DNA from 3 places in the Ruminococcoides intestinale genome. Region 1 is predicted to be linked to each of the others. Evidence: predicted binding sites of a transcription regulator. Region 1 holds the regulator's gene; each other region holds the start of a gene.
The links. Region 1 encodes LexA, which represses DNA repair genes until DNA is damaged. Its sites were predicted from a motif close to CNAACANNTGTTNG; they were not measured.
Positions count from the first base shown of each region.

Region 2: uvrB (excinuclease ABC subunit UvrB) is a predicted target of LexA. The motif match lies at 1,927-1,940, and genes of this name have one in related genera.
Region 3: dinB (DNA polymerase IV) is a predicted target of LexA. The motif match lies at 2,146-2,159, and genes of this name have one in related genera.

Region 1 covers NZ_JBBMFQ010000002.1:168,897-178,942, forward strand. The annotation lists gene WMO31_RS04520 (HindIII family type II restriction endonuclease) at 1-592, opposite strand, end outside; gene WMO31_RS04525 (hypothetical protein) at 779-1,015, opposite strand; gene lexA (transcriptional repressor LexA) at 1,052-1,642, opposite strand; gene fic (protein adenylyltransferase Fic) at 2,345-2,947, shown strand; gene WMO31_RS04540 (hypothetical protein) at 3,329-3,604, opposite strand; gene hrcA (heat-inducible transcriptional repressor HrcA) at 3,745-4,848, shown strand; gene WMO31_RS04550 (nucleotide exchange factor GrpE) at 4,878-5,435, shown strand; gene dnaK (molecular chaperone DnaK) at 5,507-7,363, shown strand; gene dnaJ (molecular chaperone DnaJ) at 7,486-8,628, shown strand; gene prmA (50S ribosomal protein L11 methyltransferase) at 8,832-9,767, shown strand; gene WMO31_RS04570 (leucine-rich repeat protein) at 10,011-10,046, opposite strand, start outside.
Region 2 covers NZ_JBBMFQ010000001.1:416,704-426,749, forward strand. The annotation lists gene WMO31_RS02010 (dockerin type I repeat-containing protein) at 1-220, shown strand, start outside; gene pyrE (orotate phosphoribosyltransferase) at 423-1,100, shown strand; gene WMO31_RS02020 (JAB domain-containing protein) at 1,187-1,894, shown strand; gene uvrB (excinuclease ABC subunit UvrB) at 2,056-4,014, shown strand; gene WMO31_RS02030 (DNA gyrase/topoisomerase IV subunit B) at 4,030-6,015, shown strand; gene WMO31_RS02035 (DNA gyrase subunit A) at 6,032-8,275, shown strand; gene secG (preprotein translocase subunit SecG) at 8,401-8,652, shown strand; gene WMO31_RS02045 (pro-sigmaK processing inhibitor BofA family protein) at 8,736-8,996, shown strand; gene WMO31_RS02050 (DUF4364 family protein) at 9,052-9,648, opposite strand; gene WMO31_RS02055 (RrF2 family transcriptional regulator) at 9,780-10,046, opposite strand, start outside.
Region 3 covers NZ_JBBMFQ010000001.1:405,672-415,717, reverse strand. The annotation lists gene WMO31_RS02005 (lectin like domain-containing protein) at 1-1,919, opposite strand, end outside; gene dinB (DNA polymerase IV) at 2,172-3,446, shown strand; gene WMO31_RS01995 (hypothetical protein) at 3,510-3,743, shown strand; gene WMO31_RS01990 (SPL family radical SAM protein) at 3,756-4,628, shown strand; gene WMO31_RS01985 (lipocalin family protein) at 4,688-5,194, opposite strand; gene WMO31_RS01980 (hypothetical protein) at 5,210-5,860, opposite strand; gene WMO31_RS01975 (DUF624 domain-containing protein) at 5,857-6,807, opposite strand; gene WMO31_RS01970 (stage II sporulation protein M) at 6,822-7,490, opposite strand; gene proC (pyrroline-5-carboxylate reductase) at 7,562-8,362, opposite strand; gene WMO31_RS01960 (SH3 domain-containing protein) at 8,391-10,046, opposite strand, start outside.

The sequences.
Region 1 (10,046 bases):
CAATCATAGAAGAAGCATCCCATAAAGATTCTAATTTGAAAGAGGTTGTTTCTTTTACATTCCGTTCAAGCATAATTGATATGTGTTCCCATGATAGTAAACAAACATTATTATCAAGTGCATTTGAATAGATTTGGCTTGTTGATTGAGGATACTGAAAGTAAGGTGCTACTAAAACGGCATATTCATTTTCAGAACCTCTCCAGTTACTTAGATTGCTTATCTTAAAATCTTTTTGATTTTTTGCAGTTCTACTTAAGCGAAAACATTTAGCATCAGCGACTAAACTATAGTTATATCCTGAAATACTTTCGGCTAAGATATCTGCACTATCAGCTCGTTCGTCTAACGCTTTTGATGCTAAACCAAGCATTCTAAAACATCGGGCTAAAACTATGTCCGATGTTTTAGAATACAATTTTTCCTCAGTGGAGTCATGCGGGATATTTTCTGGTATGATTCCTATTTGCTTAACTATTGCTTTAAATTCATCATCAGGTATTTGATTTATAAATTCTTGTATTTCAATGGTTGCCTGTTTAAATTCACCGTCAGAAAGTGTTTTTATTTTATTTATAAGTTGTTCAAACATATTGAAACCACCTTGTGTTTATAACATTGTTAAAAAAATTATTGAAAGTAAGTTAATCCTTTGCCATTATTATATTCTATAAATTCAATAATATCAATCTTTTTTGAGACTAATTGCATTCATAAAAAATATAACAAAAATGGAAAAACACAGCTGAAAATGTTTCCTGATTGACTTTATATTGATTTAGGCACTCAGTCTATACAGCTTGCAATCGCCGATTTCTATAGCTCTTTCGAGGGTGTCGGTAAAATGTGTGACTTCTTCGGGAATGTCGCAGTAGAGGTACTGCTCGTTCACGGCAAAATCCTCCGCCTCTCTCGACTGAACACACACTTCATACATTCCGTTCGGGTGCTTATAGACCTCGTAACGAAACATTCTGTCATCTGTGTACATATCGTAAATCACATAGTCACGCATTTTATCACTTCCTCTCAAAGCTGTATGCTAATCCTTTTACTCAAAATATCTTACAAGCGAGATCACCTTGCCGAGCAAAGCGACTTCGTCAACTATAATCGGTTCAAAATTGTCGTTTTCAGGCTGAAGTCTGAAGTGACCGTTTTCCTTGTAAAAACGCTTTACGGTCGCCTCGTCACCGACAAGCGCAACAACGATTTCGCCGTTCTCCGCAACAGGTGTGCGGTGAACAATTAAAATATCGTCAGGGAAAATGCCTGCGTTAATCATACTTTCGCCCTGAACACGCAGAGCAAAAAGCTCTCTGCCCCTTTTTAAGCTGTCGGGAACAGGCACATAACATTCAATATTCTCAACGGCAAGAATCGGATAACCTGCCGCAACTCTGCCCAAAACGGGAACATCGGTGTTTTTCTCCATGCCGTTAATCTGAATACAACGGTTCACGCCGTGTTCTCGTGAAATAAGACCTTTTTCTTCAAGTGCCTTGAGGTGGTGGTGAACGGTTGATGTTGAACTCAGTCCCGTTTCTTCGCAGATTTCACGAACTGACGGAACTCTGCCCTCGCCTGCACATTCTTTTAGATAATCGAAAATTTTCTGTTGGCTTTTGCTTAAAGGTTTCATATCGCAACGCCCCTTGTTTGTAATTACAGTATGATTGTACCATATATTTTCGGAAAAATCAAACATTTGTTTTATATTTTTAAAAAAATTTTTTATTTCGTCGAATAAATAAAGAAATTATTTGAGTTTTGATTGATTAACAGAAAAAACAGATGCTTTTCATTCCGATTTCAAAAAGGGTTCACACAGTTTTCATATTTGCATTGTTTAATATAAGCGTACTCAAAAAGACGGAACCGCATCCGTCAGAGTATAATTGTTCTACCCTCCTCAATGCGAGTCTGAACAAAGACTCGTAATTGTACCCCTCATTTTTTAAAGAACATAAGAAAGCACCGGGTCGCCGCAAGCCCGGTGCTTTCGTCGTTTAAGGACAAATTAATTGCAACACTGCAGCGGTGAACAATTACAAAGCCACGCTCGGGCATAATAGTTTTTAATATTGCAAACTATCTGCACGAACTAAAATAAACACGAACCGAACAATTGCAATGCCACGCTCGGGCATAATAGTTTTTTAAATATTGCAAACTATCTGCACGAACTAAAATAAACACGAACCTGACAATTACAAAGTCACGCTCGGGCATAATAGTTTTTAATATTGCAAACTATCTACACGAACTAAAATAAACATAAACTAAAAAATTGAATTATCATCTGCACTATGATACAATATATATAGTAAAGTGAGGTGCTTGTATGCTTGAGAACAAACTCGGATTGACTTCTTCTGCGGAGCTTGCTCGTGAAGAGGAGCGAATCAGTAAGAAAAAGGCGGCAATGCTTTTTGAAAATCACATTCTTGACAACCTTGAAAGCGGAAAGTTTTCAACATTACAGACAATCCACAAGTACCTTTTTGATGAAATCTACGATTTTGCGGGAAAGTTGAGAACCGTAAACATTGCAAAGGGCAATTTCAGATTTGCACCTTTGATGTACATTGAATCAGCTTTGAAAAATATTGATGAAATGCCGCAGAGCAATTTTGATGAGATTATAGAAAAGTATGTCGAAATGAACATTGCGCACCCATTCAGAGAGGGCAACGGTCGCAGTGCACGAATCTGGCTTGGCCATATGTTGAAAACGGAAATCGGCAAGGTTATCGACTGGAGCAAGGTTGACAAGGAAGATTATCTGCTTGCAATGGAGCGCAGTCCCATACGGGATATCGAGATAAAATATGTTCTGAAAAACGCATTGACCGATGAAATTGACAGCCGTGAGATGTACATGAAAGGCATTGACCACAGCTATTATTATGAGGGCTACACAGCGTTTAAAGCGGACGAACTTTAGTAAAATTGAAAGTTGAAAATTTAAAATGGAAAATTATGGTCGGGTAGCAAGTTTGCAAAATGCAAAACATTGTTGCCCGACTTTTTTAGTTTATATGGGAGTAAATGTTTGATTGTAGCGGCGAACGAGGTTCGCCACTACAGAATAACGGTAACTTTGTTTTATTTATATAATTTGATTTAACATAAATATTGTGCCGTTAGTGGCGGGCGTCCAATGAACGCCCCTACAGAATTGTGCAAACAGTTACAATGCCACGCTCGGGCATAATTGGTTTTTAAACATTGCAAACTATCTACACGAACGAAAAAATATGAACATAAAAATAATGGACAGCAGAAATAAAATCTGCTGTCCGATTTGTTTTTTATACATATATAGTTATTTTCTTTTTCTTATAAACCAATATATCAAACCAAGCGCAACGAGGAAACCGCCGAGGATGCAACGGAAGATGATATTAAGCGTACCCTCAAACATTGGGTAGCCTGCAAAGGTTCGCAGTCCGTACCATACGGTCATGAAGATAAAAAACACAGCCATTAAAACTGCAAGCAAGCCCTGATGTTCGTGGCGATATTTGATTCCTACGATAATCATTAATATTGCAAGAGCCGCCCAAAGCCATACATACATATTCTGAAGAAATTCGCCCATAAAATTCACCCTTAAACATTACTGATAAGTAGATTATAGAGTATCCTCGGCACAATGTCAAACCGTGTTATGTGAAGATTTTCTGAAAACGAAAAATTTTTTCAAAAACGCTTGACTTTTACTGACTTTGGTATTATATTATGAGTATAGCAATTAGCACTCACCTATTGAGAGTGCTAAAACAGCAAAAACCGACACGAAATGAGGTGAACGGTATGGAGCTGGCTGAAAGAAAAAAGAAAATATTATCGGCAGTAATCGAAAGCTATATCAACACAGGCGAGCCGATTGGTTCAAAAGCGTTGATTAACGAAACGGGACTTGAGGTTTCATCGGCAACGGTGCGAAATGACCTTGCAGACCTTACAAATAAAGGCTACTTGGTTCAGCCGCACACCTCGGCAGGACGAATTCCAACGCTGCAGGGCTACAGATACTACATCGACAATTTGATGAAAATTACCCCCGTAACCCAAGGCGGACGGGAATATGTTGAATCCGAGCTTTACAAAAGCGCAGATTCCCCCGAGAGTATTCTCAAAGAGGCAAGCGGTGTTATTTCAAGGCTGACAGGCTGCACGGCGGTAACAACAACACCTTCGGGTGAGGAAAGCAGAATCCACAGAATAAGATTTGTTCAGACGGGTTCGCACACGGCAATGGCTGTTGTGATTGCCTCAAACGGAATCATAAAAACAAAGCTGTTTCGTTGCGATTTCCTTTTGAATCCCGAACTTTTGACCGTGTTTGACAAGGCATTTAACGAAATCTTTTCGGGAATGAAGCTTTCATCGGTCAACCGACCGTTCATACAGACAGCGGCGGCAAGGCTCGGTGAACTTTCGATGTTTACCCCGGGAGTGCTTGTGGCAATTATGGAGGCTTGTGAAACGGCAAAGGAAGTCAGCGTTTATCTCAGCGGTGTGACAAAGCCGTTGTTTATGTCCGATGTCAATTTTCTTAACGCACGAAATGTTATGGAGTTTTTGAACAACAGACACGACCTTGCGGAAATGCTTGAAAATCTTCCGCTTGACACCTCCGTCAGCATAGGCGGCGAAAACAGCAGAACAGAGCTTGCAGGGAGTGCGGTAATCTCCACACGATACCGACTTGACGGCAATCCGTCAGGTGTGCTTGCGGTGATAGCACCCGTGAGAACGGACTACGCAAGAGCAATTTCAATTCTTGAATGTGTGTCCGAAAGCGTTAGCACTCTTATTGATGAGCTGATAGAAATATGATAAATAAAAATCCTTGAAGGAGGATAAAGATGACTAAGAAAAAATCCGAGAAAACCGAAGAGAAAAAGGTTTCCGAAGAAACAGTCGCAGAAGAAACCGAGACTGAAAATACCGAAGAGCCTGCAAAGAATGAAAATGCGGATAAAATCAAGGCTCTTGAAGATGAGCTTTCGGCACAGAAGGATAAGTATATGCGACTTGCCGCCGAGTACGACAATTACCGTAAAAGAACGGCAAACGAAAAGCTTTCAATCTATGACGATGCAACTTCAAAGGCTTGTATCGAGCTTCTTCCCGTTGCAGACAGCGTAACGCTTGCTCTTGCTAATCTGAAAGACGCCGATCCCGATATCATCAAGGGTATTGAGCTTATTTCAAATCAGCTTGCAGAGAGCTTTGAAAAGCTAAAGATTGAGTCCTACGGCAAAGCAGGCGATGCATTCGATCCGAACTTGCACAATGCGGTTTCAAAGATTGAGGACGAAAACCTCGGTGCCGACACAATCGCAGCCGTTTATCAGACGGGTTACAAAATCGGTGACAAAATTATCCGTCACGCAATGGTACAGGTTGCCAACTGTGACTGATTTCATATATAAATATTCAGCAGAAAACACACAAACAAAAACAATTAAAAATTCAATTGGAGGAATTTATCATGGCTAAGACAATAGGTATAGATTTAGGTACAACAAACTCATGCGTAGCAGTTATCGAAGGCGGCGAGCCTGTAGTTATCGCTAACGCAGAAGGCGCAAGAACAACTCCGTCTGTTGTTGCTTTTTCAAAAGACGGTGAAAGAATGGTCGGTCAGGTTGCCAAGCGTCAGGCTATCACAAACCCTGACAGAACAGTTGCATCAATCAAGAGAGAAATGGGTACTGCTCACAAGGTAACAATTGACGGCAAGAGCTACACTCCGCAGGAGATTTCAGCAATGATTCTTCAGAAGCTTAAGTCAGATGCAGAGGCTTACCTCGGTGAAACAGTTACACAGGCAGTTATCACAGTTCCTGCATACTTCACAGACGCACAGCGTCAGGCTACAAAGGATGCCGGTAAGATTGCAGGTCTTGATGTTAAGAGAATCATCAACGAGCCTACAGCAGCCGCTCTTTCATACGGTGTAGATAAAGAAAAAGACCAGAAGGTTATGGTATATGACCTCGGCGGTGGTACATTCGATGTATCTATCATCGAAATGGGCGACGGTGTTCAGGAAGTTCTTGCAACAGCAGGTAACAACCGTCTCGGCGGTGATGACTTCGATAAGAGAATCATCGACTGGATGGTTGCATCATTCAAGACAGAAACAGGCATTGACCTTTCACAGGATAAGGTTGCAATGCAGAGATTAAAAGAGGCTGCCGAGAAGTCAAAGATTGAACTTTCAGGTGTTACAACTTCTAACATCAACCTCCCGTTTATCACAGCAGACCAGACAGGTCCTAAGCACCTTGACCTTACTCTTACAAGAGCAAAGTTTGACGAACTCACATCAGACCTCGTAGAAGCTACAATGGGTCCTGTAAGATCGGCTCTTCAGGATTCAGGTCTTCAGATCGGTCAGATTGACAAGGTTCTTATGGTTGGCGGTTCTTCCAGAATCCCTGCTGTTCAGGACGCTGTTAAGAAGCTCATCGGCAAAGAGCCGTTCAAGGGCATCAACCCTGATGAATGTGTTGCTATCGGCGCAGCTATTCAGGCAGGCGTACTCGGCGGTGAAGTTGAAGGACTTCTCCTCCTCGATGTAACTCCGCTTTCACTCGGTGTTGAAACAATGGGCGGTGTTATGACAAAGATTATCGACAGAAACACAACAATCCCAACAAAGAAGAGCCAGATTTTCTCAACTGCCGCTGATAATCAGACACAGGTTGAAATCAATGTTCTTCAGGGTGAGCGTGAATTTGCCCGTGACAACAAGCAGCTCGGTCTTTTCGCTCTCACAGGCATTGCTCCTGCAATGCGTGGTATTCCGCAGATTGAAGTAACATTTGATATTGATGCCAACGGTATCGTTAATGTATCTGCAAAAGACCTCGGTACAGGCAAAGAGCAGAAGATTACAATCAGTAACTCAACTTCAATGAGCAAGGAAGATATCGACAAGGCTGTTAAGGAAGCTGAACAGTTTGCCGCAGAGGACAAAAAGCGCCGTGAGGCAGTTGACGCTAAGAACGAGGCTGAAAACATTGTTTATCAGGCAGAAAAGCTCGTCAGCGAAAGCGGTGACAAGATTCCTGAGGATGACAAGAACGCAATCAACACAAAGGTTGCAGCTCTTAAAGAGGCTGTCTCAAAGGACGATGCCGCACTCATCGGCACAGCTAAGGAAGACCTCCAGAAGACTCTTAACGATGCTGCCGCTAAGCTTTATCAGCAGGCTGCTCCGCAGGGCGGTGCTCCCGATATGAACGGTGCTCAGCCAAACGGCGGTAATCCTACAGGCAACAACGGCGGAGATCCTAATGTATATGACGCTGATTTCACCGATGTTGACGATAACAAGTAATTTATGTTAGAATAACATATAGTCAAAGGAGCTGTTATATGGCGGCTCCTTTTGGCTGTATAAGACGATAACCGGCTTGCAATATTGCGTGATTTCGGTATTTTGACAAAGGTGAGAGTAATATGGCAGACAAAAGAGACTACTACGAGGTGCTTGGCGTTCAAAAGGGCGCAAGCGACGATGAAATAAAAAAGGCATACAGAGCCTGTGCCAAAAAATATCACCCGGATTTGCATCCCGGCGATAAAGAATGCGAGGAAAAATTCAAGGAAGTAAACGAGGCTTATGAGGTTCTTTCCGATTCCGATAAAAAGGCTCGTTACGACCAGTTCGGTCATGCGGGTGTTGATCCCAACTACGGTGCAGGTGCAGGCGGAGCAGGAAGTCCGTTCGGTCAGGGTATTGATATTGACGATATCTTCTCCAGCTTTTTCGGCGGATTCGGCGGCAGACGCTCCAACAATGCAAATGCTCCTATGCGTGGCAGTGATATTGAAACTACGGTTTACATTTCATTTGAAGAGGCGGCAAAGGGTTGCAAGCAGACAATCAACTATTCATGCGTAACAACCTGTGATGCCTGCCACGGAACAGGCGCTCAGCCCGGCACAAGCCCCAAGACCTGTTCGTCATGCGGCGGTTCGGGCAGGGTAACAATCAACCAGAGAACGCCTTTCGGTGTTGTCCAGACTCAGCGTACCTGTGATGCCTGTCACGGCAGAGGCAAGATTGTTGACAATCCATGCAAAAAGTGCGGCGGTTCGGGCAAACAGCGCAGAAACAAGACTGTTGATGTAACGATTCCGGCAGGTATCAAGGATCAGCAGATTCTTAATGTAAGCGGCAGAGGTAACTCAGGTACAAACGGCGGTCCTGCAGGCGACCTTCATGTTTATGTAAATGTTCGTCCGCATCCTGTTTTTGAACGCAGAGGTGACGATGTGTGGTGCGAAGTTCCGATAACCTTTACACAGGCGGCTCTCGGAGCAGATGTTGTCGTTCCTACTCTTGACGGCAAGGTTTCCTACACGGTTCGTGAGGGTACACAGCCGGGTGATGTTTTCAGACTCAAGGGCAAGGGTATTCAGCGACTCGGCGGCAGAGGCAGAGGCGACCAGTATGTAAGAGTTACCGTTGAAGTTCCGAAGAATCTTAACGGTAAGCAGAAAGAGCTTATCAAACAGCTTGACGGCGCAACAGGCGACAAGAACTACGCAAAACGCAGAAACTTCTTTGATAAAATCAAGAAGATGTTCAACGAGTAACACAGAATAAATAAGATTTGTGGGGCATTTGTCCCCACAAATTTTTTATACGGCGTGTCGCCGTTCCCAATTCGAGCAGATAATTTGTTGTGCAAAAAACATATTATGTCCGAGTGTACAATTGTGATTGTCTGAACAATTTATCCGCCACTACATTACAAACAAAAATATCGGCATAAAATGCCCGTGAATCAGAGGTTAAAATGGAATCCTGGACAGAAATAAAAATATCCGTTGACGCAAAGGATATTGACAGAGCAAGTGATATTGCAAATGTCGTAGTTCCCTACGGCATCTATATTGAAGATTACACAAACCTTGAGCAAGAGGTTGAGGACATTGCCCATATTGACCTTATTGACGAGGATTTGCTTGCAAAGGACAGAAACAAGGCTTTTGTTCACATTTATCTTGAACCCGATGTTTCGCCGTCAGAGGCGGTTGCATTCCTTTCGGAACGCTACAATGCGGAGGGTATAAAGCATTCAATTGAACTTCTTGACTGTCTTGAAGAGGATTGGAGAAACAACTGGAAGAAATATTTCAACCCGATTGAAGTCGGTGAAAAACTTCTTATCCGTCCGAGCTGGCGAGATGATTACGATGCCGGCAACCGCAAAGTTCTCAACATTGATCCGGGCCTTGCGTTCGGCACGGGCGGTCATGAAACCACAAGGCTTTGCCTTGAAATGTGCGAAAAGTACCTTAAAGAGGGCGATTCTGTTCTTGATGTGGGTTGCGGCAGCGGTATTCTCAGTATTGCAACATTGCTTTTGGGTGCAGATCGTGCCGTCGGTGTTGACATTGACGAAACTGCGGTGAGAACTGCGGCGGAAAACGCAGAAATTAACAGCGTTGCTGACCGCTTTACAGCTATCTGCGGCAGCTTTACCGACAAGGTTGAGGGCAAGTATGACATTGTTCTTGCCAATATTGTTGCCGATGCGATTATGTTTCTCTCAAAGGGCATTAAGGACTTTATGAAGGACGATGCCGTTTACATTATGAGCGGTATCATCGACACTCGTGCCGAGGAAGTTAAGGCATCCGTAAGTCAGTATTTTGACATCATCGAAGAACATCTTGACAACGGATGGGCTTGTTTTGCCGCACGGCGTGCCGCCGTTCCCCGTTCGTGAAGATAGTTTTTGATTAGGGTTAGGGTTAAGACCTTCCGAGCGGAACTTTTTTAAATTGAAAATGGAAAATTGAAAATTGAAAATTATGGTCGGGCAGCAGGTTTGCATAATGCAAAACATTGTTGCCCGACCGTTTTCTTTATATGGCAGTTATTGTTTATTAGAACACGGTTCTCCCCTACAAAAACAAAACAGCTTTCCGAACTCAAAATCGGAAAGCTGTTTTTAATTTACATTAACTTTTTACTTGATTATCTCATATGACAAATTGTTTTCTTT
Region 2 (10,046 bases), on a different contig from region 1:
TCAAAAATATATAGTAGGTGAGGTTGATTTTAACTGTGCACAGAAGTTGAGAGCAAGAGTGAATTGGAATGCCTTTCCCATAACTGTCAAAGAGAGCACTACCATACAAAAATATATTGTCGGTTGTACAGATGTATATTTCTATACCGGTGGAATTGTTGAAAATGAAAGCGATTTTGCAACATCTTTGGATAACTGGGAGATTTGTTCTCAGTGGTAATTAAAGTTATATCAAAAAAGACTTCGTACTCTGTTGCGAAGTCTTTTTCTGTTTTAACATAACATTACGATTGATTACAGCTGTGTAACTGTCATTTACAAAAACGAGATATTGTGGTAGAATTTAAAATGTTGAATTATGTAAAACTGTCGGATATTACAGATGTTTGTCCGAAAGCTATTTTGTATCGGAGGTTTTATTGATGGAAGCTTACAAAAAGGAATTCATTGAATTTATGGTTGATTGTCAGGTTCTCAAATTTGGTGATTTTGTTACAAAGAGCGGAAGAAAAACTCCTTTCTTCGTAAACACAGGTTTCTACAGAACAGGCGCTCAGCTCCGCCGTCTCGGTCAGTATTATGCAGAGGCTGTCAACAGCAAGTTCGGTCTTGATTTTGATGTTCTTTTCGGACCTGCATACAAGGGCATTCCGCTTTCTGTTGCCGCAACTATCGCAATCAGCGAAAAATACGGTCAGGATATCCGTTATTGCTCAAACAGAAAAGAAGTTAAGGATCACGGCGACAAGGGCATTCTTCTCGGCAGTCCTATCAATGACGGTGACAGGGTTGTTATCATCGAAGATGTTACAACAGCAGGCACTTCAATTGAAGAAACTCTCCCGATTATCAAGGCTCAGGGCGATGTAAACCCAATCGGTCTTGTTGTTTCCGTTGACCGTATGGAGCGTGGCAAGGGTACAAAGAGCGCACTTTCCGAGATTGAAGAAAAGTACGGCCTTAAAACAACTGCAATCGTAACAATGGCAGAGGTTGTTGAACACCTTTACAACAAGGAATACAAGGGCAAGGTTATTATTGACGACAAGCTCAAAGCCGCTATTGACGCTTACTATGAGCAGTACGGCGTAAAGGAATAACAGCTTTTAATTATTAATATTAATCAGTCGGGGCGGTTTTATCCGCCCCCAAAGTTTGAAAAAACTTATTTTGCGGTGGGGATAATATGGCACGGACAACCGATAACGAACACAGCGGTCATCGTGAAAGAATGCGTAAAAAGTTCATAGAAAACGGCTTTGATGTGTTTGAAACGCACGAGGCTCTTGAAATGTTCCTTTACTATGCTATTCCGAGAAAGGACACAAATCCTCTTGCACATCGTCTGCTTGACCGTTATATCACTGTCGGCGGAGTGTGTGACGCTCCGATTGACGAGCTTATGAAGGAATTCGGTCTGTCTGAAAATGCCGCCGCATTGCTCAAAATGTTGCCCGAAATGGCAAGGCTTTATACCGAATCAAAGATGTCACATGATAATATCATCGACTATGAAAATCTCGGTAAAATATTTAAAGCAAAATTTATCGGTCGAACAAACGAATGTGTCGCTCTCATGCTCGGTGATGCAAAGGGCAAGATGATTTATTTTGATATAATTTCAAAAGGTTCACTCAATTCATCCGATATGCCCGTCAGAAAAATTGTTGATTTGTCACTTCGTCACAATGCCAAAACTGCGTTTATAGCACATAATCATCCCAGCGGAACAGCTCTGCCTTCGGGAAGTGACCTTGACACAACAATAGTTTTGAAGAGTACGCTTGCAACTGTCGGAGTTGAGCTTATCGACCATTTCATAATAACCGATGATGATTATGTTTCTCTCCGTGAAAGCAGGCTTGCGGGGAACATCTTCTATTATGAAAAGTAATAATGTTCTTTAAAAGAAACATTTGACAATTTAAAACATCTGTTCTATAATTAAAATCGAAATTTTGTTCGGATATGTTTTCTGTTACAGGACTTTTGTAATAAAGAGCCTTGTAACAGGAAACATAATAAAAAATCCGTATTTGGAATGTGATGTGTATTATGGAATTTAAACTTCATTCAAAATATCAGCCGACAGGCGACCAGCCGCAGACAATCGAAAAGCTTGTAAACAGTATAAATGCAGGCAACCGTGAACAGACGCTCCTCGGTGTAACGGGTTCGGGTAAAACTTTTACAATGGCAAATGTTATTCAGAGGGTTCAAAGACCGACACTTGTGCTTGCACACAACAAAACTCTTGCGGCTCAGCTTTGCAGTGAGTTCAAAGAGTTCTTTCCGGAAAATGCGGTTGAATATTTTGTGTCATACTACGATTACTATCAGCCTGAGGCATATGTTGCACAGACGGATACTTATATTGAAAAAGACAGTTCAATCAATGACGAGATTGATAAACTCCGCCACAGCGCAACGCTTGCACTTTCCGAAAGACGAGATGTAATTATTGTTGCCTCGGTTTCTTGCATATACAGCCTGGGCGATCCTATTGACTACCGTAATATGGTAATCTCACTTCGTCCCGGAATGGAAAAGTCCCGTGACGAGCTTGTAAAAAAGCTTGTTGAACTGCAGTATGAACGCAATGATGTAAGCTTTACCCGTAATAAATTCAGGGTTCGTGGTGATGTGGTTGAAATTTTCCCTGCCGCATCAAACGATTCTATAATCCGTGTCGAATTTTTCGGAGATGAAATCGACAGAATTTCCGAAATCAATCCGCTTACGGGCGAACTCAAAGCTGTTCTGAAACATGCCGCAATCTATCCTGCGTCACACTACATTGTGTCGGGAGATAAGATGAAAAAGGCTCTTGCGGAAATTGACAGGGAGCTTGAGGAAAGACTTGCATATTTTCGTGAAAACGGAAAGCTCCTTGAGGCACAACGACTTGAACAGCGTACAAGGTACGATATGGAAATGTTGCAGGAAATCGGATTTTGTACGGGTATCGAGAACTATTCAAGAATAATGTCGGGCAGAGCGCCGGGCTCATCGCCGTACACGCTTTTAAGCTATTTCCCCGATGATTTTCTGCTCTTTGTCGATGAGTCCCATGTAACGCTTCCACAGGTACGGGGAATGTTTGCGGGTGACTATGCAAGAAAAAAGAGCCTTATTGACTACGGTTTCAGACTTCCGTCTGCACTTGATAACCGTCCGCTCAACTTTGACGAATTCTATTCAAAAATAAATCAGGCTGTTTATGTAAGCGCAACACCGGGCGATTTTGAGCTTGAAAAATCGGCTGTTGTTGCAGAGCAGATTATCAGACCTACAGGACTTCTTGATCCTGAAATTTCGGTAAGACCAACCGAAGGTCAGCTCGATGACCTTGTGTCCGAAATCAATATCCGTACAGCCAAAAATCAAAGAACACTTGTCACAACCCTTACCAAGAAAATGGCGGAAGACCTTACCGCATATCTTGAAAAGCTGGGTATCAGGGTTCGTTATATGCACCATGACATTGACACCGTTGAAAGAATGGAGATTGTCCGTGATTTAAGACTCGGAGAATTTGATGTTCTTGTCGGAATCAACCTTCTGCGTGAAGGACTTGATATTCCCGAGGTTTCTCTTGTTGCCGTACTTGATGCCGACAAAGAGGGATTTCTCCGTTCAACCCGTTCGCTTATTCAGATTGCCGGCAGAGCCGCACGAAACAGCGAGGGTACGGTTATTATGTATGCCGACAGCGTAACACCGTCAATGAAGGTTGCAATAACCGAAACACAGCGCCGCCGTGAAATTCAGAATAAATATAATGTTGAGCACGGCATCGTTCCAAAGACTATTGTCAAAAAGGTCAGCGATATACTTGAAATTTCTACTCACGATGACAGTGAATTTAAAAATACAAAAAAGCTTTCAAAGGCACAGAAACAACAGTTGATAGAAAAACTGACAAAGGAAATGAAAGCTGCCGCAAAGTTGCTTGAATTTGAACACGCCGCATATCTGCGTGACAAAATCAAAAAACTGCGTGGTGAAAAATGATAAAGGAAGAGTAAAATGCCAAGAAAGAAAACCACCGATTATGATAATACCAGTATCACAACGCTAAAGGGTGCCGACCGTGTCCGTAAGCGTCCTGCCGTAATTTTCGGCTCGGACGGTATTGACGGCTGTCAGCACTCCGTGTTTGAGATTCTTTCGAACTCAATAGATGAGGCGAGAGAGGGTTACGGTAAAAAAATCACAGTTACACGCTATTCCGACGGCTCAATTGAGGTTGAAGATCACGGCAGAGGAATTCCCGTTGACTACAACGAAAACGAAAAGCGCTACAACTGGGAACTGGTTTTCTGCGAACTCTATGCCGGCGGCAAGTATAATAACAGCGAGGGTGAAAGCTACGAATTTTCCCTTGGTATGAACGGCCTCGGTCTTTGTTCAACCCAGTACAGCTCCGAGTATATGGATGTTGATATCCGCCGTGACGGCTACCGATACACTCTCCGTTTTGAAAAAGGCGAGATTGTCGGCAAGCTTAAAAAAGAGCCGTACAGCAAAAAGGATACGGGTACAAAAATTCATTGGAAACCCGACCTCGAAGTCTTTACGGATATCGACATTCAGCCCGAATATTTTCTTGACATAATGAAAAGACAGGCTATTGTCAACGCAGGAATTGAATTTGTTTTCCGCAATCAAAACGGCAAAAGCTTTGATACGACAAGCTATAACTATGTAAACGGTATTGTTGACCATGTTGCCGAGGTAGTCGGTGAAAACGGACTCAGCTCAATTCAGCATTGGGAAACCGAGGTTAAAACCCGTGACCGTGACGATAAGCCCGAATATAAGTGCAAAATGGATATCTCGGTTGCATTTTCAAATAAAGTGCATCTCACCGAATACTACCACAACTCAAGCTGGCTTGAACACGGCGGCGCTCCCGATAAGGCGGTGCGGAATGCCTTTGTTTACCAGATTGATAGCTACTTAAAACAAAATAATAAATATAACAAAACCGAAAGCAAAATCAAGTATGACGATGTTGAGGACAGCCTTGTGTGCGTTATTTCGTCTTTTTCAAGTGTTTCATCATATGAAAACCAGACCAAAAAGGCGGTTACAAACAAGGGTATTCAGGACGCTATGACTGCATTTCTCCGTCAAAGTCTTGAAGTCTATTTTATTGAAAATCCGCTTGAGGCAGAAAAAATCTGCGAACAGGTGCTTATCAATAAGCGCAGCCGTGAAAATGCTGAGAAAACACGACTTAACATAAAGAAAAAGCTTTCGGGCAATCTCGACATAACAAACCGTGTTGCAAAATTTGTCGATTGCAGAAGTAAAGACACGGAACAGCGTGAACTGTTCATAGTAGAGGGTGATTCTGCTCTCGGTGCCTGTAAACAGGCAAGAAACCCCGATTTTCAGGCGATTATGCCAATCAGAGGTAAAATACTTAACTGCCTTAAAGCCGACTACGATAAGATTTTTAAGAGCGAAATCATTACCGATTTGCTCAAGGTTCTCGGTTGCGGTGTTGAGGTTAAGTCAAAAGCAAACAAGAATCTTTCAAGCTTTGATATGAACGCACTTCGTTGGAGCAAAATTATTCTCTGCACCGATGCCGATGTTGACGGCTTCCAGATCAGAACTCTTTTACTTACCATGCTTTACAGACTTACACCTACACTCATTGAAGAAGGCAAGGTGTTTATTGCCGAATCGCCTCTTTATGAAATTACATCCAAAAACGATGTTTATTTTGCATACGATGAAGTTGAAAAGGATAAGTTCATTGAACAGCTCGGCAAGGAGAAATTCACAATTCAGCGTTCAAAAGGTCTTGGTGAGAACGAACCCGATATGATGAACCTTACCACAATGAACCCCGAGTCACGCAGACTTATCAAGGTTCTTCCTGCCGATGCAGAACAGACAGCGGAAATTTTTGATGTTCTTCTCGGTGACAATCTTCAGGGAAGAAAAGATTATATAGTAGAACACGGCAACGAATATATTGACCAGCTTGATGTAAGCTGATTGGAGGTGGAAATAAATGGCGAAAAAATCTTCAAAGACTCCCCGCAGAACTTCACCGTCAAAAACTCACGGTGTAATCAACGGTGCGGGTGAAGTAGTGGAACAGCCAATCGTTTCCACTATCAGAGAGAACTATATGCCGTATGCAATGAGCGTAATTCTCTCCCGTGCAATTCCCGAAATCGACGGGTTCAAGCCATCGCACAGAAAGCTCCTGTATATGATGTACAAAATGGGACTTCTGAACGGCGGAAGAACAAAATCGGCAAACATTGTCGGTGCAACAATGAAGCTCAATCCTCACGGCGACTCTGCAATTTACGACACAATGGTTCGTCTTTCAAGGGGCTATGAGGCACTTTTGCATCCGTATGTAGATTCAAAGGGTAATTTCGGTAAATTCTACAGCCGTGACATGGCGTGGGCGGCATCCCGTTATACTGAGGCAAAGCTTGACGCAATCTGCAACGAGCTGTTTCGTGATATAGACAAAGATACCGTAGATTTTGTAGATAACTACGATAATACAATGAAAGAACCGTCACTTTTGCCGGTTGCATTTCCGTCTGTACTTGTAAACGCAAACACAGGTATTGCCGTTGGTATGGCGTCAAATATCTGTTCATTCAATCTGCGTGAAATCTGCGAAACAACAGCGGCACTAATCCGTGATCCCGACCATGATATAAAGTCAACTCTGCCGGCTCCTGATTTTACAGGCGGTTGTCAGATTATCTATGACGAAAATGTCATCAATCAAGTCTATGAAACCGGCAGAGGAAGTATCAAACTCCGTGCAAAGTATGTCTATGACAAGTCTGCAAACTGTATAGATATACTTTCAATTCCTGCCACAACAACTTGTGAGGTTATCATTGAAAAGGTAATCGACCTTGTAAAGCAGGGTAAAGTCAAGGAAATTTCCGATATTCGTGACGAAACAGGTATTGACGGACTTAAAATTACAATTGACCTCAAGCGTGGCATTGATGCCGACAAGCTTATGACAAAGCTTTACCGCTTTACAACACTCGAAGATTCCTATGCCTGCAACTTCAATGTGCTTATTGCAGGTGTTCCGAGAGTTCTCGGTGTAAAGGCGTTGCTTGAAGAATGGATTGCTTTCAGAATTGAGTGTGTCAGAAGAAGAACATATTTTGACCGCAACAAAAAAGCTGACAAGCTTCATCTTTTAAGAGGTCTTGAAAAAATTCTTCTCGATATTGACAAGGCAGTAAAGATTGTTCGTGAAACCGATGAAGAATCCGATGTTGTGCCAAACCTTATGATTGGATTCGGAATTGACGAAATACAGGCTGAATATGTTGCCGAAATAAAACTTCGTCACCTTAACCGTGAATACATTTTAAAGCGTACAAAAGACCTTGAAGACCTTGAAAAAGAGATTGCCGAGCTTGACGAAATTTTAAAGAGCAAGGCAAGAATCAAGACAATCATTGTCAAAGAACTCAAATCAATTGCCGAGAAATACGGTCAGCCGAGAAAGAGTATCATAATCTATGACGATGTTGCAAGATATGAGGAAGAGACAGTCGAGATTCCCGATTATCCTGTTAATCTTTTCTTTACAAAAGAGGGATATTTCAAGAAGATTACTCCGCAGTCGCTCAGAATGAGCGGTGAACAAAAGCTCAAAGACGGTGACGAAATCATTCAGGAGCTTGAGTTCACAAACAACTGCGACCTTTTGTTCTTTACAGACAAGTGTCAGGTGTATAAGGCAAAGGCTGATGATTTTGCACAGACAAAGGCAAGCGTACTCGGTGACTATGTTGCCGCAAAGCTTGGCTTTGATGAAGGCGAAAATGCTGTGAAAATGGTTGTTACAAAAGATTACAAGGGTATGCTGCTCTTTGCTTTTGAAAACGGCAAGGCTGCAAAAGTTCCGCTTGAATCCTACGCAACAAAGACTAACCGTAAAAAGCTCACGGGCGCATATTCCGACAAATCTCCGCTTGTCGGACTTCTCTATATACCTGAGGACGAAGAGGTACTCTTCAAGGCGTCATCGGGAAATATGCTCCTTGTTCACACGGGTGCACTCGCTCTCAAAACAACCCGTTCAACACAGGGTGTTGCCGTTCTCAAGCCCCAAAAAGGTCACAGACTTTTTAGCATAGAACGCTATAAAGACGGTACTTTTACAAATCCAAAGCGTTACAGAACAGGTTCACTTCCTGCAAGAGGTGCGTTGCCCGTGAACGATGATTCAAAAGACGAACAGCTTTCGCTGATTTGATTTTGAAAAAATTAATAAAAATCTTGTAATATCTCTTGAAAAAGCTGTGTTTATGTGGTATTATAAAACAGTTATTAAAGCAGAATTTGTTTTATTCGTATTTATTAAATGAAAGGAAGATAAAAATGAGCATTTGGGGCATTGTTTTAGGCGTATTGCTCGCAATCGTATCTGTTGCCATTATCGTTGTAATTATCCTTCAGGAGGGTAATCAGCAGGGTATCGGTGCTGTAACAGGTGTTGCCGATTCTTATTTCTCAAAGAATAAGGCTCGTTCGATTGATGCGTTCCTCTCACGCTGGACAAAAGTTTTTGCTGCAATATTCGTAATTTTTGTAATTGCACTTAATGTGCTTTCAAAGTTCGGTATACTGTAAGCATATTAACTTAATAATCAGCATAAAATTAACCGTCAGGGCAATCCTCTGGCGGTTTTACTTTTTATATGGAGTTGTTAAAAATGCCTTGGTGGGGAATATGTCTGATTATTTTTGTAACATTTATAACTTTCGCAATCTTGCACTTTCTCGGCAAAAACAAGCATCCGTTCAAACGCTCTCTGCTTTCAATGACTTTGGGAGCGGCAACATTGTTTGCGGTCAATTTGACGGGAGCTTTTACGGGCGTAACTTTGCCCATAAGCCTTTTATCACTTTTGGTATCAATAATAGGAGGAATACCCGGAGTAACGCTTATGCTCGGTCTTAATCTTTTTTTCTGAATAATCACAGAAGGGGCGGTCACATCGACAGCCCCTTAATTGTTTGTATGAAATTTTATACAATGCCGTAAAGTTCCTCAAGAGCCTCACCAACGGTTTCTTTGTCTTTGGTCAGGAGTGCAAGCATAATTTTGTACGCTTTTTTCGGGTTGTCAAGAAAATTTTTTTTGAGAATAAGAGCCTGTTCCATTTCGGGAGCATAAACATCAAGCTTCATCAAATCCATATCACCGCCGGACACCGAACATTTAACAGTAAATCCGTTTGAACTTTTTACAATATCAACCTTGTTTTCAATCTCATTTTTCTTTACGGCAAGGAGCTTAACCGCACAAGCGTATGCCTTTTCTTTGATAGAGTACGCAAGAATGCTGTCAAGCTGTTTTGCAATTTCAACACCGTTTTCCGTGAGCGCATATGTTTTGTGTTCATCATCGGCAGGCACAAGGTTACCGTTTGTAACAAGGTCGTCAAAGGCGGAACTTGTTTCAAAATAATTGGCAAGTCCCTGCTTTAGAATTGCCTGTATGACAATTCCTTTGTCTATATTTTCTTTTACGGAATTATACAAATAACATATCAAGGTTTTAATTTCGTTTTTGCTTCTCATTCCACCGGGATTAATACCCTCGTCAAATGTATCGAAAGCCATAAAATCACCTGCTTTTGCTGATAGATTCGTAGTGACAGCTTAATTTGTGCAAAAATAACTTAAATTATATCTGTCTATTGTTATTATAGCACATTATCTTCACAAAAGCAAAGAGGTTGTGCGTATTTATTTTATTCATTATTAAGTAAATTTGCAAGAGTTACACTGTCAAGGTAATTATTGATTAAATTGTCAAGCTGTTGCCAGATAGGATGTGAGGGACACGATTCCATATGATTGCAATGTTCGTGAGTTTTTGAAGTACATGGGACAGATGCAAGGTCGCCTTCCGTAAGCCTGAGAATTTCACCGAGTGAATAATCTTTTGGTTCTTTGGTCAGCTTATATCCGCCGCCCTTTCCTTTTACGCCCTCAAGCAGATTGCGGTCAACAAGGGT
Region 3 (10,046 bases), on a different contig from region 1:
CAATTATTACCATTGACTGACGATTGCCACTGATAACTCACATTATATGAATCTTTTATAGGATTGCCAATACAAGTTGCATTTAAAGTTTTTCCAACTATTGGTACTCCATCAATACTAACCTTGCTGATTTTGGATTTTGGATTTATCACAACGGTTTTTACTATATTATTATTAAATCTAAAATATAATTCCTGATATCTACCGTTAAGCGAAGTTAAATATTCTTTTTTTAACGTGACAGTACAATCGTTAATTTCATAATCAGTATCTTGATACAACACTCTATTATCAGAGTTAGATATATTGAACAATTCATAATCAGATACATACGAAACTGCAACATCTTCATCTGTATTAGTTACGGCATTAGGAAAAATAGACACAGAATAATCTTTGCTATCTGTATCTTTCAACACAGGTCTAATACAAAAATTTCCGTAAACATCATTTGCTGCTGCATCCTGCCACTTCAAATTACTTCCGCTATCAAAGCAATAGTAGCTTTCTCCACTTGAAATACCTCTTGCGGCATTATAACTACCCTCATAAGGAATATAAATTTTAGAATTACTACCATTAGGTATTATTTCAACAATTACAGCACATTTATCTCCAGAAGAAAATTCAAAAGGTTTACTTAATGTTACAGTAAAATAACCCTCACCGCTGTAAGTGCCTGATGATAATACTTGGTAATCGTTCACATTAGTCGGAACAGAATTATCTTGTAGCGGAATTATTCTTATGTTGTATGTGCAATCAATAGCTTTTAAATATAGCATCACTTTGTTTATGCAATCATAAGTATCAGTAAAAGATGACACATCATATACATTTGCCAAAAACACTCTATCTTTGAAAATATATTCTGGTTTAACCATGTTTGTTATTGGTAAATAATCATAAGAGAGCATATATTCGCTTTCGTCTGCAGGTTGGACTCCTGTTGTCACTGCAAACGGATTGTTTTTTGCGTTCAATGTAGCATCCTCATAGGAAATCCACATATATCCACTTCTTATGTCTTGATATCCCCAACTATTCTTCACCAACCATGCACCGTTACTTTTAGGTTTATAACCATTTCTAAAATTATCTTTTGAAAAATCATCATCCCACCCAACAATACTTATAGCATGATTCAAATAAGCATCAGACAAATTATTAAGAGTTTGTTCATTTCCATTTACATTTTTCACCATATTGGGCTTATAAAATATACCCGCACCAACAGCACCATAATTCTGAATAGCATACTTAATATTATCCATATCTTTGGAAATATATCTAAACCCCGTGAGATTAAATAATGATTTTGAATCTGTAAATGCATCTCCGTCATCCTTTATTTCAATCCAGTTATGGTGTTTATTATAAAAGGTTTGCATAATAGATAAAGGATATTCTGCCTCGCTGATATTTGAGCACCACTTATGGACATCGTTATAGAAAATCGGAGTATTCCAATTTGTTATGTACTGTGCAGCTACTGCAGTTGTAGAACTTCTATTAGGGCCAGTTTCATAATAACCCGGTTCAATTTGACTTTTATTTACTTTTTTAATACAGTCAGATAAAGCAACTGCACCATGCAATTCAGAAACATCAAATTTTCTACCGTACCGTGTTGCAATAAATTGTTCTTCTGTGGAAGCAGCGGCATACATCCAACAAATGCCGACATTGCTTTGATTTCTTATATCTGTTAAATGATTACTTTCTCTCGGGTCATATTTCGTAGTCAACGAATACCCGTCATGTTCAAATGGTACTTCCAAACGTTCCGTATCATCTGCAACATAGCCACCATTATCGTTTTCATCATCTACAGACTCTGATGCCAATACACTTTGAGTGGAAAAAATCGACAACAACAATAATGAAACCAACGAAATTATTCTAATTTTTTTCTTCATACTCTTCTCCTTTATAATATTTATATTTGTGTCCCTGATTAACTATTTTTAAATACAACCATTCTACCTTAGTACCAGTTTATCACCTATATAAGTATATGTCAATGTTTTTTTAAAAGAAAAATCGTATTTTAGAAATATTTTTAATATCATTGGTATCATTACTTTTAATATACACGACAAAATTACGCTTGACTTTATAGAACACTTGTTCTATAATTAAATAAAAACAAATGTTCGAGGCGATGCGTTGTGAATATTAATTGTGCCATTGACAAAAGCAAATATAGAAAAGACAGGGTTATTCTTCACAGCGACTGTAACGGATTTTATGCGAGCGTTGAGTGTTTGCATCATCCCGAAATCAGGAACAAACCTGTTGCCGTGAGCGGTGATGCGGAAAATCGGCACGGAATTATTCTTGCTAAAAATGAGATTGCAAAGAAGTATAATATAAAAACAGGCGAGGCAATCTGGCAGGCAAAGCAGAAATGTCCCGACCTCATAACCGTTCCTCCCCACTTTGATTTGTACAAGCGATTTTCAAAAATGGCGAGGAGAATTTACAGTGAATACACCGACAAAATCGAGCCGTTCGGACTTGACGAGGCATGGCTTGATGTTACCGACAATAAGAATATGAGCGGCAAAGAGATTGCACTCGAAATTAATCGCCGTATAAAGCAGGAGCTCGGAATAACCGTAAGCATCGGAGTCAGCTTTAATAAAATTTTTGCCAAATTCGGAAGTGACTATAAAAAGCCTGACGCTATAACCGAAATCACACGGGAAAATTACAGAGATATTGTGTGGAACTGTCCTGCAAAAGACCTTTTGTATGTTGGCAGAGCAACGGGCAGAAAGCTTGAATCTATCGGCATTTATACGATTGGAGATATCGCAACCGCAGATGTTACACTGTTGCGGTCATATCTTGGAAAATGGGGCGACCTAATTTACGGCTTTGCAAACGGATACGACTCTTCCCCTGTTGCCCATATGAACGAAAACAGCGAGGTAAAGTCAATCGGTAACTCAACCACAACGCCGAAAGATATGGTAACCTTTAACGATGTAAAACAGGTTATATTCGTTTTGTGTGACAGCGTTTGCAGAAGAATGCGTGAACAGGGATTTATGGCAAAAACTGTTTGCATTACGATTCGTGACAACGAGCTGATGTCATTCAACCGACAGCACACAACAGAAATCCACACAAATCTTACAAAGGATATAACAAATGCGGCTATTGAGCTTTTCAAAAAAAGCTATAAAATGGAAAAACCGCTGAGAAGTATCGGGGTAAGCGTTACGGATTTTATTCACGATGATCAGCCGCACCAGATGAGCCTTTTGCGTGATGAAAAGCGACTTATTCAGAACGAACAGCTTGACAAAACACTTGACAGATTAAAAAAGCGATTCGGCAATTATGCTGTTCGCCCTGCCGTTTTGCTTGATGACAAGGAGCTTTCGGATTTTAACCCAAAGGAGGATCATACAATTCATCCTGTCGGATATTTATGATAACGATGCATCTTAGGCGAAAAATTAAAGATGTTTCTCTGATTTTAATGGAGGTAACAAGCTATGAAAAAGTATGTTAAAGTTACTGCCACATTTGATTGTGACGGAGATCTTATCCCCGAATATATTGTGTGGGATGACGGAAGGAGATACCGCATTGACAAAATTTCCGATGTGCGGTATGCGGCATCTCTCAAAGCAGGCGGTGCGGGAATACGCTACACCTGCCATATTCTCGGCAAAGAACGATACCTGTTTTTGGAGGAAAACAGGTGGTTTGTCGATGCCAAACAATAAGCGGAGGATTATATGCATAAGGTCAAAGCAAAGGGAATTTTATCTGCCGCAAACGGCATGAACATTTACAGAGGATGTCAACACGGATGCATTTATTGTGACGCACGCAGTAAATGCTATCAGATGAATCACCGATTTGAAGATATTGAGGTGAAAGAAAATGCCCCGGAATTGCTTGAAAACGCTTTAAAAAGGAAACGCAGAAAATGTATGATTGGTACGGGTGCGATGAGCGATCCGTACATTCCTCTTGAAAAAGAACTGAAACTGACACGAAGATGTCTTGAAATAATCAACCGCTACGGATTCGGTGTAACCGTACATACAAAGTCGGCATCTGTTATGAGGGATATTGACCTGTTTACGAAAATAAACGATAAAAGCAAGGCTGTATTACAGATGACGCTTACAACGGCAGACGAAAGCCTTTGCAGAATAATTGAACCGAATGTTTCCGTTACTAAAGAAAGATTTGAAACGCTCAAGGCATTTCACGAAAACGGTATTCCGAGTGTTGTGTGGTTTTCTCCGTTTTTACCGTTTATAAATGATACAAAAGAAAATATCGACGGACTTTTAAAGTATTGCATTGACGCAAAGGTTAGTGGAATAATATGCTTTGGCATAGGTCTTACTCTGCGTGACGGTGACAGAGAATATTTTTACAGCCGGCTTGACAAACACTTTCCGAATATGAAGGAACGATACATTTATACATACGGAAATTCATATCAGCTTACAAGCAGTAACAATAATGTTCTGATGAACAGGATTTCAGAAGTTTGCAGAAATCACGGAATTATGTTCGGAGTCGAAAATGTGTTTTCGTATTTGCATAAGTTTGAAAGCAAAACCGAACAGCTAAGTCTGTTTGACGGAATATAGAAAAATGAAAAAGATATACGGCAGAAAATTTTACCGTATATCTTTTGTTTTTTAAGTATTCACTGTTTTACAAATGTTATTTCATAGTCGTTATATTTAAGCACAACAGCCGAAATTTTACCGTTCTTTTGTGTGAGTATGGCGGAAGTATTTGTTCCGTCATCAAATGACAAATTGACCTTGTCCGAAGCTGACACGGTATATTTTCCGCTGTGAGTTCCGTCATCCGGACTTCCCGGCGAAAGCCATAAAGTAAAAGTGCCATCATCGGAAAATGACATAGAACCCTGATAAGCGCTGTAATTTGTGTTGTAAACCTCACTCATTTCAACCTCATCACCACTCGCATTCTTAGCACCTTCGGGAACCCATGCAGATGAGGTAAGCTCGGCGGTTACTGACGGTGAAAGCACATTAACGGCAACGATTGCCGCAATGATAAATACGCAGGCGGCAATAACCGATGAAACAATTGCTGTTGTTTTCTTTTTCTTATTCTTCTTTTTTACAGCCCTGTTAGCCTCAAATTTTGCATAGTCAGGCTTTTTAACAGATTTCTTACTCATTTAATCACCGATATTTTACTTAAAGGATACAATAATTCCGCCGTAGTTTACGGTAATTTCAGCAGGAACATCACCGTTCCATTTGGTTACGGCAGCAATAACATTTTTATCGTTGGAATATGTTATTACAACGGAGTCGCCCTCAACTATGTACGCACCTGAATTTGCCGAGGCACTTGTGATTCCGTCAATGAATGTTCCGTCCTCATTAAAAGTAAATCCGCCGCCTGAATAAGCAGAGCCGAAAAGATCTCTCAAAGAATATTCTTCAGAAGAATTTTCATCTTTTGCATAGTACGGAATAAGAGTTGCACTGAATTTTGGCTTTTGCTTCTCTCCGCTGATTGTCGGAACAACAATTTCACTGTCATTTGAAGATGTTTCGGCTGTGTATCCCTGTTCTGTCGGCTCTTGTGAAGCTTCACCCGATTTGGTTGCAGGCTGTGTGGTTTCGGATACAGAGTCGGAAACATTCTGTGTTAAGTTTGTATTACCGATGGTTGTTGAAGCAGCCACAGTCGGTACTGTTGTTGCCGAATTATTATTTTTACCCGAAAGATTCATAAACAGGATAACCGCACCTGCAATTACTGCAACAAGTACAACAACACAAATAATTATTATCAATGATTTTTTTGAACTTTTAACTGCGTGTTTACCGCTCATTTTGCGTTCTTCCTTTCTTCAGCCTCTTTTTTAAGCTTTAAAAGATAACTTCTTTTCATCATTTTTCCGTTATAGAAAATAAATTCATCACCGTCAGCCGATTCATCAATTTCAAGATCCGAATAATCTTCTACGACAGGCTCTTCATCATCACGGAACTGACCTTTGCGTCTGTTCTCCATTTTCTTATCAATTGTTTTGCTCTTTGAATCCTTGTCAACAATCATTGAATACATATTCTTATAAACTGCAGAATTGATTATAAAAGATAAAATTGACGGAACAATGAACAATGCAAGAACAATTGTGAAAATGATGAGCAGTACCGGAGTAAAACTGCACATAAGCACCGTTGCGCAAACAAGGAATAAAATAAAAATTCCGAAAACTGCAAACAGATTGTGTTTAAGCTCACCGATTGTCATAAGTGCGCTGTTTTTGTAAATATCCTTCATCTTGATATCAAAAGTAACCGTCATAGGCGGAACATAGAAGAACATAAACAGAAAGAAAATTGCAATTAAAATACAAATAACAAGCGGAACATAAAACATTCCGTTCTTTGAACCGAGTCCGAGATAAAGAACAATTGAGTAGTAGCTGATAAAAACAGCGGCATACATCACAACGCCGTGTATGAGAAATCTGAGCAGATTTTCCTTTATTCCGCCGATGAAATTTGAGAAAACATCAACATTTTCCTCTCCCCTTACCATATGGGAAGTAACCTGAGTTACGCCGGCATAAAACGGAAAAAGCGGAATTATCGTAAGAAAATATATAAACATTGAATTAATACCCGTAAGTGTATTAATCAAAAAGAAAATTCCGAATATTACGGCAAACGGCAATGCAAAAAGCACATTCGTTAGCAAAAGTCGTGGTAAATTGTGAAACAATGACGAGAAAAATCCTGTCAATGCTACAGCGTTCTTTTCCGATGCCATAGCGCCCTCCAAAATTAAAAATTGAACGCTCCCGAAAACAAGCACCACAAAGCCGTATCCAGCAAAGTTGAACAAAAGGTCATTATGAGTGCCGAAACAGATTGGGAACAAAAATCAATCACCTCATTTTTCAAAGAATTTGTTTGATGAGAATGACCGATTAAGCTGAAAAACATCTGTTTTGAAATTTCAAAAGCATATGCCGACAGCTTTACGAGTGCCAAACAGAACAAAAATGTTCCCGGCAACACAACAAGCAGATAAAAACCTGCTCCTTTAAGTGAATATGTAATAATAAGATATGCCGCAGTAAGTCCTGTTCCAAAGCCTTTAAATGCTGAAACAAACTGCAAAAACGGTATTCCCCACGGTGCAAGTCCCAAGAGGAATACAACTGTGAGAAATATAAAATCAGATGCAAAGCAGGCGCAAAATGTGCTGACGGCATTCTGACCGAGCCTTGCATCAAGATTTGTAGTAAACAGAAAATCAAGGGAATCAAGCATTTGCTTATCGGCTTTGGATGCATAAATTGAACCGAAAACAAGTCCGGTAAGAAAAGCCGAAACAAAGATAAGCACCACGGAATATCGCCTTATAAAAAATCTGACATCAGACGGTGAAATTCCCTTTGATCTGCGAAAAAGATAACGCTTTTTAAAAGAAAATACAATGCTTTTCATAAAATACATTCCTCTCATTGGTTGTCCGTTAAAATATATGAGGAATGTATTCATTTTATGTTAAGGCAAAATTATTTGCCAAGCTCCTCTGCCCTCTTTGTACAAGCGTCCATGCCGTCAAGAACAGCCTCATAGAAGCCATGTTCTTTAAGCTTATCCATAGCGGCAATTGTTGTGCCTCCCTTTGAGCAAACCCTGTCTATGAGTGTTTCAACAGGCTCACCGCTGTCACGGAGCATTGCTGCCGAACCCTCAAGAGTTGCACAGACAAGGTTCATGGCCTTGTCATAGTCGATTCCGCAATTCTTTGCGTAATCAGCCATAGCCTTTGCAAAAAGATAAATATAAGCAGGGCTGCTGCCGTTTACCGCAATTATTTCATTCATATGGCTTTCGTCAATATATTCGCAAACACCGCTGCCTGCAAACATATTGTAAACGATAGTTTTGTCATCATCGCTGATATTCTCAGACGGACAAAGGGCTGTTGCACCCTTTTTGAGCAAGAGAGGCGTATTAGGCATAACCCTTACAACAGGGCAGTCACACTCAAGACCTTTTCTTACATATGCAATAGATATGCCTGCGGCAATTGATACTACGGTTTTGGCTGTTGTAATGCTGTTTTTGAGGGACTCAAGAACTTCGGGATAATTCTGTGGCTTGACTGCAAGAACAACAATTGAGCTGTTCTTTGCAATTTCATCGGCAGATGTCATTACATTTGCACCCATATTTTTCATAGCGGCACACTTTTCTTCGCTTACATCAAAAACATTGATAAAATCAGCCTTGCCGTCGTTTTGTGCCATAAGACCTTTTATAATGGCTGTTGCCATATTGCCTGCGCCTATGAAACCTATCTTTTTCATTTTAAGACCTTCTTTGCAAAAATTAATATCAGATACCGAAACTCGGGTTTGAGTAACATGAGAAATGGAATTTGTGATAATTGTGCTGACCGTCACGGTCATAATCGCCGTAGAGGAATGTTTCCGCCTCGTCAACTCTTCTGTACAAAAGTCCCCAATAGCAAGAACCTGCCGCATGGTGGTACTGCAAAAGTGCATCAATGAGGTTCTGCTTATTGACATTATTCAAATCTCTTGAACCGCCCGAAGCAGAAACATAGTCCTTGTGGATATATCCTGTTGTGCCGTTTGAAAGCTTAACTTTATACCAGTTTGTGTTATAACGCTTGCCGTCAACAAATTTAAGTTTTGTTCCGTAGTTCATACGGGTAACAACGGAGTAGTTAGTTCCTGCACCTCTTCTGAGGTTTACATCTGAACCTGTAACCGTACCCGAAGCGCCTGCTTTGATAGTACCGCTTGAACCTGTGTTCAAGAGAACAGACTGAAGTTCGGAATCATTGTAGAACACACCGCTGCCTACATTGTATGCAAAGCACACAAGTGCGTCAAACTGTTGCTGATTGAACTTTATACCGTTATTTACAAGGTAGGCATTTGTTGTAGTGGTATATCCGCCCTTGTTCACGGTCTGGCAAAGATAAGCATATGCCTGATTTGAAGTTATGTTGTTGTAGAACTGTTCGCCTGAAATTACAACCTTGCCGTAACCGAGTGTAGGATCGGTTGTAATGCTGTCTGCTGTGACTTTTGAGAGAAATCCCTCATAGTTTGCAATAAGCTTGATTACCTCGTCACTCGCTCTGCGCTCGGCACAAGCTGTGGTGGTTTTATTGGTTGTTGAGGTTACAAACACCTCGCCCTCACCGCCGCCTGCCGTGGTGTAATACTTTGATTCGGTTTTAAATTTAGAATATGCCTTAACAGACCATTTGCCTGATTTTGAAAGCTTTTGTGTACCTGTCCAGATATAGGAGTTACCGTCTTTAACCTTGCTTGTTGCGGTTACCTTATAAGAGGTTGAGCCGTTTGTAACTACAAAATACACGCCTACCCTGCCTGTGTCGGTAATAGCCTTAAAGCTTACATTTGAATTAAGCGGAGCGGAGTTTGGTGACGCATAGCAGAAACGCACGCTTTCCCTCGGCATAACATGAATGAGACAGGTTGCCGCACCGTATGATGTTGAGGCTGTGATTGTTACATAGCCCTTGCCTACCGTGTCAACTACACCGTTCTTAACTGTTGCGATCTTTGTATTTGAACTTGACCATGTGACACCGCTTGTTCTTGATTTCAAAAGCATTGACTTCTGCCACGGAAGATTTACATTGCTGTTGGATATATTTACAGATGAGCCGGATTTTACGGTAATTTTGCAGGTTGCAGAATGCGAACCGCTTTTCGCAGTAATTGTTGCAGAGCCTGCTTTCTTGGCTGTTACAATACCACGAGAGTCAACGGTTGCAACGCCTGTATTTGAGCTTGACCATGAAACACTTCCGGACGCTGTTGCAGTAATTGCAAATCTGTTGCCTGTGAAAATTGATTTGCTTGATACGGAAAGTTTAACAGATGAACCTGTTGACGGTTTTGTGGTTGTAGGCCGAGTCGTTGTAGGCTGTGTCTGACCGTTCATCTTAACATAGTCTTTCTTTACATAGCCTGTTTTTGAATTTGATGT